DNA from 2 places in the Nocardia sp. NPDC050408 genome. Region 1 is predicted to be linked to the other one. Evidence: riboswitches for the same ligand, from Rfam matches in the RefSeq annotation. Region 1 holds a riboswitch; the other holds the start of a gene.
The links. A riboswitch is a leader RNA that binds a small molecule or an ion and turns the genes downstream of it on or off. The one in region 1 is predicted to bind thiamine pyrophosphate.
Positions count from the first base shown of each region.

Region 2: linked by a shared signal. The riboswitch ahead of ACIBJI_RS31085 (purine-cytosine permease family protein) and the one ahead of thiC (phosphomethylpyrimidine synthase ThiC) in region 1 are both predicted to bind thiamine pyrophosphate.

Region 1 covers NZ_JBITIL010000001.1:31,281-34,684, reverse strand. The annotation lists gene thiC (phosphomethylpyrimidine synthase ThiC) at 1-1,479, opposite strand, end outside; TPP riboswitch at 1,471-1,597, opposite strand; gene ACIBJI_RS00155 (hypothetical protein) at 1,706-1,900, shown strand; gene ACIBJI_RS00150 (VOC family protein) at 1,893-2,375, opposite strand; gene ACIBJI_RS00145 (hypothetical protein) at 2,443-2,850, opposite strand; gene ACIBJI_RS00140 (MarR family winged helix-turn-helix transcriptional regulator) at 2,909-3,370, shown strand.
Region 2 covers NZ_JBITIL010000014.1:146,921-150,324, reverse strand. The annotation lists gene ACIBJI_RS31085 (purine-cytosine permease family protein) at 183-1,553, opposite strand; TPP riboswitch at 1,548-1,664, opposite strand; gene ACIBJI_RS31080 (hypothetical protein) at 1,844-2,122, shown strand; gene ACIBJI_RS31075 (DUF72 domain-containing protein) at 2,109-2,882, opposite strand; gene ACIBJI_RS31070 (hypothetical protein) at 2,954-3,094, shown strand; gene ACIBJI_RS31065 (glutamate--cysteine ligase) at 3,088-3,404, opposite strand, start outside.

The DNA of each region.
Region 1 (3,404 bases):
GAACTTCGGTCCGCACATGGAGCAGAAGTGGGCGGTCTTGGCGGGTTCGGCGGGGAGGGTTTCGTCGTGGTACTCGCGGGCGGTGTCCGGATCGAGCGAGAGAGCGAACTGGTCGCGCCAGCGGAATTCGAACCGCGCCTTGGACAACTCGTTATCTCGGTCCTGGGCGTGCGGATGGCCTTTGGCGAGGTCAGCGGCGTGCGCGGCGATCTTGTAGGTGATCACACCGACCTTGACGTCGTCGCGGTTGGGCAGCCCCAGGTGCTCCTTGGGGGTGACATAGCAGAGCATCGCGGTGCCCGCCTGGGCGATGATCGCCGCACCGATGGCCGAGGTGATGTGATCGTAGGCCGGTGCGATATCGGTGGCGAGCGGGCCGAGGGTGTAGAACGGCGCCTCCTCGCACAGCTCCTCTTCCAGCCGCACGTTCTCCACGATCTTGTGCATCGGCACGTGCCCCGGACCCTCGATCATGACCTGCACACCATGCGATTTCGCGATCTTGGTCAGCTCACCCAGGGTGCGCAGCTCGGCGAACTGGGCCTCGTCATTGGCATCCGCGATGGAGCCCGGGCGCAGGCCGTCACCGAGCGAGAAGGTCACGTCGTAGCGCGCCAGGATCTCGCAGAGTTCGGCGAAGTTGGTGTACAGGAACGACTCCTGATGATGTGCCAGACACCATGCGGCCATGATGGATCCACCGCGCGAGACGATGCCGGTGACCCGCTTGGCGGTCAGCGGTACATAGCGCAGCAGCACACCGGCGTGCACGGTCATATAGTCGACGCCCTGCTCGCACTGCTCGATTACGGTGTCCCGGTAGATCTCCCAGGTGAGCGCGGTCGGATCGCCGTTCACCTTCTCCAGCGCCTGATAGATCGGCACGGTGCCGACCGGGACGGGCGAGTTGCGCAGGATCCATTCGCGCGTCTCGTGAATGTTCTTGCCGGTGGACAGATCCATAATGGTGTCCGCACCCCAGCGGGTGGCCCACACCATCTTCTCCACTTCCTCCGCGATCGAGGAGGATACGGCCGAGTTGCCGATATTGGCATTGATCTTCACCAGGAACTTCTTACCGATAATGGTCGGCTCCAGCTCCGGATGCTTGTGGTTGGCCGGGATGACCGCGCGACCCGCGGCGACCTCGTCGCGCACCAGTTCCGGCGTGACGCCCTCGCGTGCGGCGATGAAGCGCATCTCGGGAGTGATGATGCCCTGACGTGCCCAAGCCAGCTGGGTCGGCGGACCGTCGACCTCGGGTTTGGTCCAGCCGTCGCGCAACTTCGGTAGACCGGCCTCCAGATCGATGGTCGCCGCGTCGTCGGTGTACGGGCCCGAGGTGTCGTAGACGTCGAAATGCTCGCCATTGGTCAGATTGATCCGACGCACCGGAATGCGCAGGTCATCGACCTGTTGGTAGTGCTTGACGCTGCCTTCGATCGGACCGGTGGTCACGGAGTCGACATGTGTGCCCATGAATATCCTCCCTACGCCGGCATTACCCGGTCAGGTTCATACGGTCGACGGCCCTGAACGCCCGAATTGGGCTAGCCATCCTCTCAGCCCGCTGGTGCGAGCCCCCGTTGGTGTGTGAAATTTTCCCGCCCGACGATACCTTTCCACCTGCACGCCCCGCAGGGCGATCGGAGGAACATACAGCGAAGCGGCCGAGGCCCGACCGGGCGCCGGTACATTCCTCAGGGTGAAATTCATCCTGGAGGTAGATCTGGATGTCCTGCCCGAAGGCGTGGCGGCGCCGGCCGATCTCGCCGATGAGCTCGGCCGGATCCTGCGCTACTGGGGCGGAAATATGAAGCACTACCAGATCACCGAGGGTGACAGCTCCGCGATCTACAACTCCGGATACCGCGAGGTCGGCTCCTGGCAGATCAGCTGACCTTGCCCTCGTAGGCGTCCCGCATGCCTTGCAGGTCGATTTTCTGCATACCGAGCATCGCCTGCGTGGCGCGGTTCGCGGCAGCGCGATCGGTACCGGTCAGCAGGGTGTCGGCTTCGACGGGCCAGATCTGCCAGGGAATGCCGTATTTATCGTTGAGCCAACCACATTCGATCGGTTGGCCGCCGTCTGCGAGCAGTGCCGTCCACAGCCGGTCGACCTCGTCCTGGCTGTCGCAGTTGACCAGCAGCGACATGGCGTGGGTGTAGTGGTAATCGCCGCCGCCGTTGATCGCGGTGAACTTCTGTCCGTTGAGTTCGAAATCGACGAGCATGGTGAGCCCGGCTTCGCGCGGACCCGCCTCGGAGTACGGCACGACATTGGTGATCTTCGAATCCTCGAACAGCGAACAGTAGAACTCGGCGGCCTCCTCGGCCTGGGTGTCGTACCAGAGGTTCGTGACGATCTTCTGCATGGTGGTCCTCCCGATCGGTGTGCCTGTATTAGTGCCGACGGTGCGGGCGGACGGAATTCATCGCCCGTCAGTAGGACTGGAGCTCGATCAGGGTACCCGCTGGGTCGCGCAGGTGTGCCGTGCGCAGGTTCGGGCCCCAGTTCGGTCGATCGGCCGCGGCGGCGGCCAGGGTCGCGCCGTTACGCAGGCACAGGTCGAGGCCCGCGTCGACGTCGGGTACTCGACAGACGAACATCACGACATCTTGCGCGGGTGCCGCGGTGACGGGCAGGTCGATGGTGTCGACTACTTCTGCCATCGTGCTGCGGTCGAAGAGCACGAGTACCGCTTGATCATCGACATCCCAGTTCGCGTAGGGGCCCGCCGCGGTGCCTTTGATCAGCTTCGCGCCGATGAGCTCCGGGAGGACGGCGTTGTAGAAGTCGAAGCATTGGGCGAAACCGGTGACGAGCAGTCTCGGGTACAGGGCATCCACGCTGTCTCCTCATTAGTAGGTGCAGACCTATCGTAGGTTCCTACCTATAATTTGTCGCATGGATTCCGCACGTGCACTTCCGCCGAGCCTGCTCGGGCTCGAGACCTACCTGCTGTCACGGGTGGGCAAGTTCGCGCGAGGACGGTTCGCCGATCGGCTCGCGGCGCGCGGACTTCGGCTGTGGCATATGGCCGTACTCGCCACGCTCGCCGATTTCGGACCGCATGCACAGCGTGATCTGGGCATTCGGCTCGATATTCATCCGAGCGATGTGGCGAAGATCGTCGACGAATTGGCGAGCGCCGGTCAGGTCGAACGGACACGCGATCGCGCCGATCGTCGTCGAATGTCGGTACGGATCACCAGGACTGGTCGAGCTTTGCTGCGGGCCCTCGACAAGGAGGCGGGACAAGTACGTGACGAGGTGCTCGCCCCGCTCCGTCCGGAAGAACGAATCATTCTGGGGGACATGATGCTTCGGCTGTTCGAGCACACGCACCCGGACGTCGTGGCGGAGTGATCGACGACCGCCTACCTGAACGACACCGCGCCTG
Region 2 (3,404 bases), on a different contig from region 1:
AAAGTTGTGCGCCCCAAGGGGATCGAAAACCCCGCAACCGCCGCCACCCGAGATCAGTACAGCCGCCACCCGTCTCGGCGAATTGCTCGCGAAACATTCGCCGCGTGCGGACATGTGGCGTAGGAACCGGCCGGCACTTGCGGTGTCGGCCGTAGGCGGCCCAGGGCACTTTTGTTCGGAGGCTACGCAGACTTGCGTAGCACCGAAATCCGCCCTCCACTCCACGCGACCAGCACCGCGGCCAGGAACGACAACAGCGACGCGCTCATCCAGGCCTGTTTGGTGAAGTGCAGCTTTTCCTGCACGTCCACCCAGAAGTCGGTCCATACTCCGGCGTCGCCCGGGTTGATCAGCTGGTAGACCGAAAGTCCCACCAGCCACGCGAAAACCATGCCCCACCGCGATGGCGCGTTCGCCGAGGTATTCCACTGGTCAGGCCTGCGAAGGAAGAAGTCCGCGACGAGCACGCCGAGCAGCGGCACGAAAACCGACCCGATCAGGCCGAGGAAGCCGAAGTAGTTCGCCATGTTCAGCCGCAGCGCGAGCAGTGTGATCAGCACACCCAGGCCGATCGAGAGCACCCGGCGATCGACCCGGGGCGTGAGGTTCTGGATCGATACGGCCGTCGAGTACACATTCGCGAACGACTGGTCGGCCTCACGGAAGACGAAGATGAAGAAGAACACCGCACCGAGGGTCACCTTCAGGAACGGCGAATACACCCCGCCGTCGCCGGACGCGAGCGCCAGCGCGAACAGCCCGAGCACATAGGCGATGATCTGGGTGAACGCATACGCCCCACTGGCCGCGCCGAATGCCGCACCGGTGCTGCGGGAGTGACGGGTGTAGTCGGCCGCCACCGGCACCCACGAAATCGAAACCGCGAGCGCCGCATCGGTAGCGACCCAGAACAGATTCCAATCCACACCGAACGGCCCGCCACCCGCGGTGCCCGGGTTGGCGGTGAGATCAGGCAGACCCGCGCGCACGAATTGGACGTAGAACCAGATCAACGCGATCACCACGCCGACGGTCACGAACCGTCGCAGCATCCGGACCGAACCGAGCGGCCAGATCGTCAAGACCGTCGTCAGCGCGCCCGCGGCGACCACGTAAATCCAGTGCTGACCACCATCGAACAACTCCTCCGCCGCATCGCCGATGACGATCAATTCGAAGGTGCCCCAACCGATCAGCTGCGCGATATTGAGTACGGTCGGCAGATAGCTGAGCTTCGCGCCGAATAGTCCGCGCAGCAACATCATCGCGGGCTTACCGGTCTTGGCTCCGGGCACCGCGGCAAGACCGAGCATGAGGCCGCCGACCACCGTACCGATGATCATCGCGAGAATGCCCGCGGCGATGGAGATCTGCGCGGCGCCATCGGAATTCGGCGCCAGCACCGTGTACGCACCGGAGAATGCGAACAGGCTGACCCCGAGGTTCGCCCAGAACGCGCCCTGATCCCAGAACGAGAGCACCTTCGGCGCTGGCTGGTCCAGGGTCAGCGGTGCTTCGCGCCGCTCGGATTGATCAAGGGTGGGTGCAGACATCCCGGTACCGCTCTCCCTACGCCGGCATTACCCGGACAGGTTCATGCGGTCGGCGAAACATGGGGTCCGCCCTCTCAGCCCGGCCGTGCCCGAGCTCCCGCGCTGGGTTTTCGGGCGAAATGCTACACCCGTGCACGGCGCGCCGGGCCGCGCCTTCGGACATTCCAGACAGGTTCCGCGGAGACCGCCCCGAACATCGCAACCACCGCCCATACTGTCCGGTACCGACCTGGTTATTGCTCGGTTATCTGCCGCTCATCGCTCACCTCGACTGGAATGAGTATGCGCCTATGATGCTGATCGCCTTGCACGAGACCGTCCTCGCTCAAATCGGGAATCCGACGCCGGAGGCACCGCCCAATTCGGAGAAGATCCTGCAGATGGTCCGCTACCTGACCTGGTTTGTCATGCTGTCGGGTGTCTGCGGCATCACCTACGCGGGCGGCCGGTTCGCGTGGGAGAAGTGGAGCGGCGGCACCCTGGACTCGCCGAAAATGCTTGCCGGCGCGATGCTCGGTGGTGTCATCGCAACCAGCGCGGGCACCATCATGAACTCTATCGTCGGCTGAAAACAGTTGTGGGTGTTCGGCTGACGCTGGCTCCGGCAGCGGCGGCGGCGCGCGCGAAGACGACCGCGTCGCGCACCGCCGCACCGCCGGGATCATTGTTGAAGTAGACGAACACCTCTTCGCGATCCGACCAGGTGTCGGCCAGCCGTCGCGCCCAACTGGACAGTGCCGTGCGTCCGTAGCGCGGTGTGGGTGTGGCACGTCCGGAATGCAGTCGCAGATAACCCCAGTCCGTCGTGCGCCACAGCGGCGCGACGGGACGGGAGCGGACATCGGCCCAACACAGCGCCGCGGCGTGTTCCGTCAGCACGGCACGAACTTCCGGAATCCACCAGGAATCGTGCCTGGGTTCGACCGCGATCCGGACTTCGGGCGGAAAACAGCGTAGGCACGCGTCGAGCAGTGCCGGATCGACCCGCAGTGTCGGCGGAAGTTGCAACAGCACCGGCCCCAGCTTGTCGCCGAGTACACGGGCGTGTTCCATCAAGCGCCCGACCGGCTCCTCGGGTTCGCGCAGTCGCTTGATGTGGGTGAGGAAACGGCTTGCCTTGACCGCGAAACAGAAGTCCGGCGGCGTCCGATCCCGCCATGCCGCAAAGGTCTCCCCGCTGGGCAGTCGATAGAAAGCATTGTTGCTCTCGACCGTTGCGAAGCCCGCGGCGTAGGTTTCCAGCCACGCACGCTGCGGAACATTCGTCGGATACAGCACCTCGCGCCAGTCCCGGTACTGCCAACCCGATGTGCCGACGAGTAGGGGCATACCTCCATCGAAGCACTTTCTGACGGCCCTCATGTCAACGACGCTATGTAGTAGATAGATTCTCGTACCACGTGCTGATCTTCAGCTTCCCGAGCCATATCACCGACGCGATCGAGCACATGGTGACCAGCGCGACGCTACTGGCTCTCCGTGCCGTACAGGTCGTCCGGGATCGTGGCCTGCGCCCGGTCTCCGGTTCGTCCGGTCAGTAGCACCCTTCAAGGGTGGCTGCGGCGACCACATCGATGACATCGGTGACCTCGTTGCGCGCGTGCATCGCGATGCGTTGTCGCCGCGCGCCGTTGCCACGCGCCAGAACTGCTTTGACGGTATCGGCGACGAATTGCTGGTCGCCGGACTGTTCGAGCGCGGGGGTGAGGTGGTCGATCAGACCGGCGAGCAGGGTGCTGGCCGGAAGGGCGCGCCCACTGATCGTGTCGAGCCCGTCTCCGTCCAACCCGGACCGGGCGGCTTTCCAATACGCGGCCCGCAAAACCTCCGCGGGCACCGGGGGCGGTGGCA